DNA from 3 places in the Bradyrhizobium sp. 137 genome. Region 3 is predicted to be linked to each of the others. Evidence: predicted binding sites of a transcription regulator. Region 3 holds the regulator's gene; each other region holds the start of a gene.
The links. Region 3 encodes HrcA, which represses chaperone genes, less so after heat shock. Its sites were predicted from a motif close to GTTAGCACTCNCNNNNNGNGAGTGCTAAC; they were not measured.
Positions count from the first base shown of each region.

Region 1 (2,265 bases), on a different contig from region 3:
CCTCGCAATGACGAGTTGAGAGGCCTGCGCCCCTCCAACAATAGCGCCTACGCCTTCAACTCCACCGTCTTGAACTCCGCCGGCAGGATCACCTCCAGCAATTCCACATCGTCCGAGTAATCCAGAATCATGTGCTTGATCTTCGGCGGCTGGGTCCAGGCGCTGCCCTCTTTCATCAAGGTCTCGCCCTGCCCGTCCATATAAGTCTTCACCCAGCCCTTGAGCACGTAAACCATCTGGAATTCGACATCGTGATAGTGAAGCTTTGAGACCTCGGCCGGATTACACGGGCCTTGCAGACGGATGACATGCGCTTGCGCCAGGCCATGGGTCGCATCGGCGATGCCAAGGTCGCGATATTTGGCATAGGCGCGCAGGCCGTCGGCTTTGAAATCCTCTTCGCGGTGATGGCTGATGGCGATGCGCTGCTTGGGCCGGGCGGGTTTGCTCTGAGCGAGCATACGCGCCTTCGCCTTCACTGCCTTGCGCGCCGCGGATCGAGCTGCGGCCTTGGCTCCACTCCGCTTCTTCACCGCGGCTTGCGCTGCGCTGCGCGATCTTACTTTTTTGACCATCGGCCCGCCTCCCGTTGCTTGTTATTATGCGGCGAGACTAGCACAGAACGAGATGATGTAGCGGGGGCAAAGCGAAACGTGCCCACCATTGCGAGAAGCAGTCGCGGAGACGGTGGGCGCGGCGCGAGCGCGCCTTTGCTCGCCTACGAAGCCGGTGCTCGATCTCAATGCAGCCGGAACACGCCGTCGACAGCGCGGAGTTCGGCCGGCTTGATCAGCTTGCAATGCGCCACGGTAACCGAGTGCAGGGGGCCGTCGAGCCTTTCCTGCCAGAACGCCAGGAAATCCTTCAGCGCCGGAAATTTCGGAAACATGTCGTAATTCTGCCAGACGTAAGTCTGGAGCAGCGACGGATGATCCGGCATCCGATAGAGAATTTGCGCCGTCGTCAGCCCGTAACCCAGCATCTGCTTCCGGAAATCCTCGGAAACGCCCCCACTCTGCAGTCCCATGCCAAACCTCCTTTGCAGGAGCGCATTCAAGGGGCGGCCTGGTCGGTGTGCGCCTTACGAGCCACCCGGTACTGATGCGCTCACATGTGAGAAATGTGACGCAAACTGACAATTCATCTCAAGCCCAAAAGTTTAACAAGCTGTTGAAATTCAATGCGTTAGCAGCAGATGCGGCTCCGTGCTAATACGGCCCGGCGCACCGTTAACGATGTGAAAGAGATTCTGGCAGTCCGCGCTTCCGGGTGCTAATTTTCTGCTAGAAGCCCTTGCCCCCGCAAAATTCCTGTCCTATTTCTTCCTCGCCTGTGCTAGCACTCGCGGGCAACGACTGCTAACAACCTCGAATTCCTCAACTCTTGCAATTGCTTAGGAGGACTGCATGAAATTCCGTCCGCTTCACGACCGCGTCGTGGTCAAGCGCATCGACGCAGAAGAGAAGACCGCTGGCGGCATCATCATTCCCGACACTGCCAAGGAAAAGCCCTCCCAGGGCGAAGTCATCGCCGTCGGCCCCGGTGGCCGCGACGAGTCCGGCAAGCTGATCCCGATCGACCTCAAGGTCGGCGACCGCGTGCTGTTCGGCAAGTGGTCCGGCACCGAGGTCAAGATCGACGGACAGGATCTGCTGATCATGAAGGAGAGCGACGTTATGGGCGTTCTCGAAGTCAGCGAGTCCAAGAAGAAGGCGGCTTAAGAGCCCCGCTCCCTTCCCTTTAAATTTCAAGGAAAAATCCAGATGGCAGCCAAAGAAGTCAAATTCTCGGTTGAGGCGCGCGACAAGATGCTGCGCGGCGTCGACATCCTCGCCAACGCGGTGAAGGTCACGCTCGGTCCCAAGGGCCGCAACGTCGTGCTCGACAAGTCGTTCGGCGCTCCCCGCATCACCAAGGACGGCGTCACCGTCGCCAAGGAGATCGAGCTCGAGGACAAGTTCGAGAACATGGGCGCCCAGATGGTGCGCGAAGTTGCCTCCAAGTCCGCTGACGCGGCCGGCGACGGCACCACTACCGCGACCGTGCTCGCGGCCGCGATCGTGAAGGAAGGCGCCAAGTCTGTCGCCGCCGGCATGAACCCGATGGATCTCAAGCGCGGTATCGACCTCGCGGTCGAAGCCGTGGTGGCAGACCTCGAGAAGAACTCGAAGAAGGTTACCTCGAACGACGAAATCGCCCAGGTCGGCACCATTTCCGCCAACGGCGACGCCGAAATCGGCAAGTTCCTCTCCGACGCCATGAAGA
Region 1 is NZ_JADPKU010000026.1:90,721-92,985, reverse strand. Features, by position in the region: gene IVA78_RS04855 (cupin domain-containing protein) at 48-575, opposite strand; gene IVA78_RS04850 (usg protein) at 740-1,027, opposite strand; gene IVA78_RS04845 (co-chaperone GroES) at 1,407-1,721, shown strand; gene groL (chaperonin GroEL) at 1,764-2,265, shown strand, end outside.
Region 1: a site for HrcA is predicted at 1,335-1,363, ahead of IVA78_RS04845 (co-chaperone GroES). Genes of this name have one in related genera too.

Region 2 (2,265 bases), on a different contig from region 3:
CGATTTTGAGGCTTGGCTCCGGGCGGAATCCGCCCGGCTCTCGCGTTCATCCAACGTGATCAAGCCGATCAATTATCTGCTCAACCGATGGGATGGCTTTGCTCGCTTTGTCCATGACGGAAGGATCTGCCTGACCAACAATGCGGCCGAGCGAGCGCTGCGCGGTTTTGCGCTGGGAAGAAAGGCATGGTTGTTCGCCGGCTCCGATCGCGGCGCGGAGCGGGCTGCCGTGATGGCGACGCTTATCATGACGGCGCGTCTCAACGACATCGACCCGAAAGCCTGGCTTGCCGACGTCTTCTCGCGCATCGCCGACATGCCGCAGAACCGCCTGCACGAGTTGTTGCCCTGGAACTGGGTGCCTCCTGCCTCGAGGTCCTCCACCCAGGCGGCGTAGCCATGCACGTCAACAAGGTTCACGCCGTCTTCACCATCGCTCGCGTCGCAAAAGACCTCGGCGAAGACGAGGACTGGCTCTGGGACGTGGCCAACGGAATGGACACAGAGGATGGCGTCATCTGGGTTTACGGCATAGGTGACGACCAGGTCATGGCGTTCACCGACTTCGGCATCGAAAACCTGACGGAGCTCATCAGGATGCACAAGGAAGACCCCGATCTCCTCAAGCGCTGGAATCGGTGAGCCCCTGTCCGCGGCCTAGCTCGGATGGATACGTTTGGCGAGCTGTTTGCGCATATAGACCTGTCGCGATACCGGCATGCCCTTTCGCGCAAACCGGGGACATCGGCGCGCACGCTGTCTGGAGCACGGGCGATCCGCCCAGCAGCGACTTCGGCGCGCAAGGTGATCTGATACTGGACGAGGTGCCGAACGATCTGCGCTAGCTCTCGCAGCCAGCGTTGCCTCGCCTCGAGTTGCTGAGTATCGGATCATCGATCAAGCGGAGCGATACCTCCAATTCCCGACCTCCGCGTTAGGTTCTAAACGCATCGCAATCTTAGAACGAAATCAGCCGACGATTCGCATTTGAACCGGCACCAGATCGGCGGGCCTTTACCATCTCGAATTTAGGGCAGAGGAATTGAACTGTAGATGACATTAGGTCGAGAGCCAGAGCCATACGACTCACTCAGAAGAAGGTCGACGCTCGGCGGCAAACTCGAAGAGGTGATTTGGGGCAGCCCCACAGAGATCCCGCGGGCCGAGCCGATTTTCCTGCTACAAACACTTGTTCCCCAAAAAATCGGTCCTATTTCAGCTGCGCCTGCATTGGCACTCGCAGGCAGCGATTGCTAGCAATCGTGAAATCTTCAACGGGTGTAAATGTTTAGGAGATCTGCATGGAATTCCGTCCGCTTCACGACCGGGTCGTGGTCAAGCGTATCGACGCCGAAGAAAAGACCGCTGGCGGCATCATCATTCCGGACACTGCCAAGGAAAAGCCTTCGCAAGGTGAAGTCATCGCCGTCGGCCCCGGAGGCCGCGACGAGAGTGGCAAGCTGATCCCGATCGACGTCCTGGTCGGCGACCGCGTCCTGTTCGGCAAGTGGTCAGGCACCGAGGTCAAGATCGACGGCCAGGAGCTGTTGATCATGAAGGAGAGCGACATCCTGGGCGTTCTCACGGACGCGTCCGCCAAGAAGAAGGCCGCCTAAACCATCGCTCGCACCGCTCATCCTGAGGAGCGCCTGCTGGGCGTCGCCAAGGGTGAGACCAAGTAAAACATTCAGGAAAACCCACATGTCAGCCAAAGAAGTCAAGTTCGGCGTAGACGCCCGCGACCGCATGTTGCGCGGCGTCGAAATTCTCAACAACGCGGTAAAGGTCACGCTCGGCCCCAAGGGACGCAACGTCGTGCTCGACAAGTCGTTCGGCGCTCCCCGCATCACCAAGGACGGCGTCACCGTCGCCAAGGAGATCGAGCTCGACGACAAGTTCGAGAACATGGGTGCGCAGATGGTGCGCGAAGTCGCCTCCAAGTCCGCCGATGCGGCCGGCGACGGCACCACCACCGCAACGGTGCTTGCCGCTGCGATCGTTCGTGAAGGCGCCAAGTCGGTTGCCGCCGGCATGAACCCGATGGACCTGAAGCGTGGTATCGACCTGGCCGTGGAAGCCGTGGTCGCCGACCTCGTCAAGAACTCCAAGAAGGTCACCTCCAACGACGAAATCGCCCAGGTCGGCACCATTTCCGCCAACGGCGACGCCGAGATCGGCAAGTTCCTCTCCGACGCCATGAAGAAGGTCGGCAACGAGGGGGTGATCACCGTCGAGGAAGCCAAGTCGCTGGAAACCGAGCTCGAC
Region 2 is NZ_JADPKU010000015.1:115,565-117,829, forward strand. Features, by position in the region: gene IVA78_RS03175 (IS66 family transposase) at 1-397, shown strand, start outside; gene IVA78_RS03180 (hypothetical protein) at 400-642, shown strand; gene groES (co-chaperone GroES) at 1,302-1,616, shown strand; partial or broken gene groEL (chaperonin GroEL) at 1,702-2,265, shown strand, end outside.
Region 2: a site for HrcA is predicted at 1,230-1,258, ahead of groES (co-chaperone GroES). Genes of this name have one in related genera too.

Region 3 (2,265 bases):
GAAGAGCCGAACCCGGAATGAGGCTCAAACTCAGTTTGCCGCGCTGTTCGGCTCGTTGGTGTTGGCCGCGGGCGCGGCCTTCGTGCCGCCTTTGGCGACACCGACCAGGGCGGGACGCAGCACGCGTTCGCCGATGGTGTAGCCGGCCTGCACGACTTGCACCACGGTGCCCGACGGCACCGACGCATCGGGGACTTCGAACATCGCCTGCTGGAAATTAGGATCGAACTTCTGGCCCTGCGGATCGAACTTCTTCACGCCGTGCTTTTCCAGCGCGTTGAGCAGCGAGCGCTCGGTGAGTTCGACGCCTTCGATCAGCGAGATCAGGCCGGGATCGGCCGCGGCCCGCGCCTCGGCCGGTACGGCATCGAGCGCGCGCTGGAGGTTGTCGGCGATGTCCAGCACGTCGCGGGCAAAGCCGGTAATGCCGTAGAGACGGGCGTCGGCGACCTCCTTGCTGGTGCGCTTGCGCAAATTCTCCATCTCGGCCAGCGTCCGCAGCATGCGGTCACGCGCCTCGGCGGCTTCCTTCTGCAACGTCTCGACCGAGCCCGGCTCGGGATCGTCGGGCATGATGTAAGGCTTCGACACCACCGGCTCGCCGGTCGGCGCGGTCGTGTCTTCGGGTTGCCGGTCTTGATCGGTCATCGGCTCTAATCTCGAACTCGTTTCCAGGGATTGTTGGCCCGGATATCGTGCCTAAGCGTACGAAAATCAAGCGCCCGTGATCGGGAACGCCGGTCAGCCCCCCAAAAGCCGACTGACGATGCGGGCGGCGTAGTCCACCGTCGGGATCACACGGGCATAATTCAACCGCGTCGGGCCGATCACGCCGAGAACGCCGACGATATGGCCGGCGGCATCCCGATAGGGCGAGATGATGGTGGAGGAGCCCGACAGCGAAAACAGCTTGTTCTCACTCCCGATGAAAATTCGCACGCCTTCCGCGGTCTCGGCCCGGCCGAGCAGGTCGATCACGCCGCGCTTGGTCTCGAGATCGTCGAACAACAGGCGCACCCGCTCGAGGTCCTCCAGCGCGTGCAGATCTTCCAGCAGATTGGCGTGACCTCGGACGATGAGCTGGCGGTCCTCGTTCTCGCCTCCGGACCAGCTCGCGATGCCGGCCGCGATCACCTTTTGCGTCAGCTGATCGAGCTCGGCCCGGGCCTTGCCGAGTGCGGTCTCAAGCTCGAGCCGCGCTTCGGCCAGCGTGCGGCCACGAATCCGTGCATTGAGGAAATTGCCGGCTTCGGTCAGCGCCGAAGAGGGAACTCCGGGCGGCAGCGTCAGCACGCGGTTTTCGACCTGGCCATCCTCGCCGACCAGGATCACCAGCGCTTTCTCCGGTTCCAGACGGACGAACTCGATGTGCTTGAGCCGTGCGTTGGATTTTGGCGTCAGCACGACCGCGGCGGCACGGGTCAGGCCCGACAGCCGCATCAAGGCCTGGTCCAGCGCCGCTTCGACCGATTGTGCCTGGCCGACCGACGAAAGCTGACTCTGGATGGATTGCCGTTCGGCCTCGGTGAGGTCGCCGACCTGCATCAGGGCGTCTACGAAGAAGCGCAGACCGAGTTCCGTCGGCAGCCGGCCGGCGGAGGTATGGGGCGCATAGATCAGGCCGAGCTGTTCCAGGTCGGCCATGACGTTGCGGACCGAGGCCGGCGACAGCGGCATCGCGATCAGGCGCGAGATATTGCGCGAGCCCACCGGCTCACCGGTCGCGAGATAGCTTTCGACAATTTGACGAAAGATGTCGCGGGAACGCTCGTTGAGCTGGGCAAGGCCTGCGCGCGGCGCGATCAGATGGATCGGATCGTGATGGGCCACGGACGGTAACTCCTCTCAGATACTCATAATTTGTCCATCCCGAACGCTTCTGACAAGCGTGGCGTTTGCGGGCCCGAAATCAGGGGTGAAAAAACCTTGCCGCCCACCCTCACCCCACCTACAAGCACCGCGAACAGCCTTTCCCGTGAGTTTTTGGAGGACTTCCCATGCGGCCAAGCCGCCGTGCGCCCGACGAATTGCGCCCCGTGACGCTGGAGCGCGGCGTGGTCAAATATGCGGAAGGCTCGTGCCTGGTGAAATTCGGCGACACTCATGTGCTGGTCACCGCCACGGTGGAAGACCGCCTGCCGCCCTGGCTGAAGGGCCAGGGCCGCGGCTGGGTCACCGCCGAATACGGCATGCTGCCGCGCGCAACCTCAGAACGCACCCGCCGCGAGGCCTCCGCCGGCAAGCAGAGCGGCCGTACCGTCGAGA
Region 3 is NZ_JADPKU010000099.1:136,657-138,921, reverse strand. Features, by position in the region: gene grpE (nucleotide exchange factor GrpE) at 31-648, opposite strand; gene hrcA (heat-inducible transcriptional repressor HrcA) at 742-1,830, opposite strand; gene rph (ribonuclease PH) at 1,998-2,265, shown strand, end outside.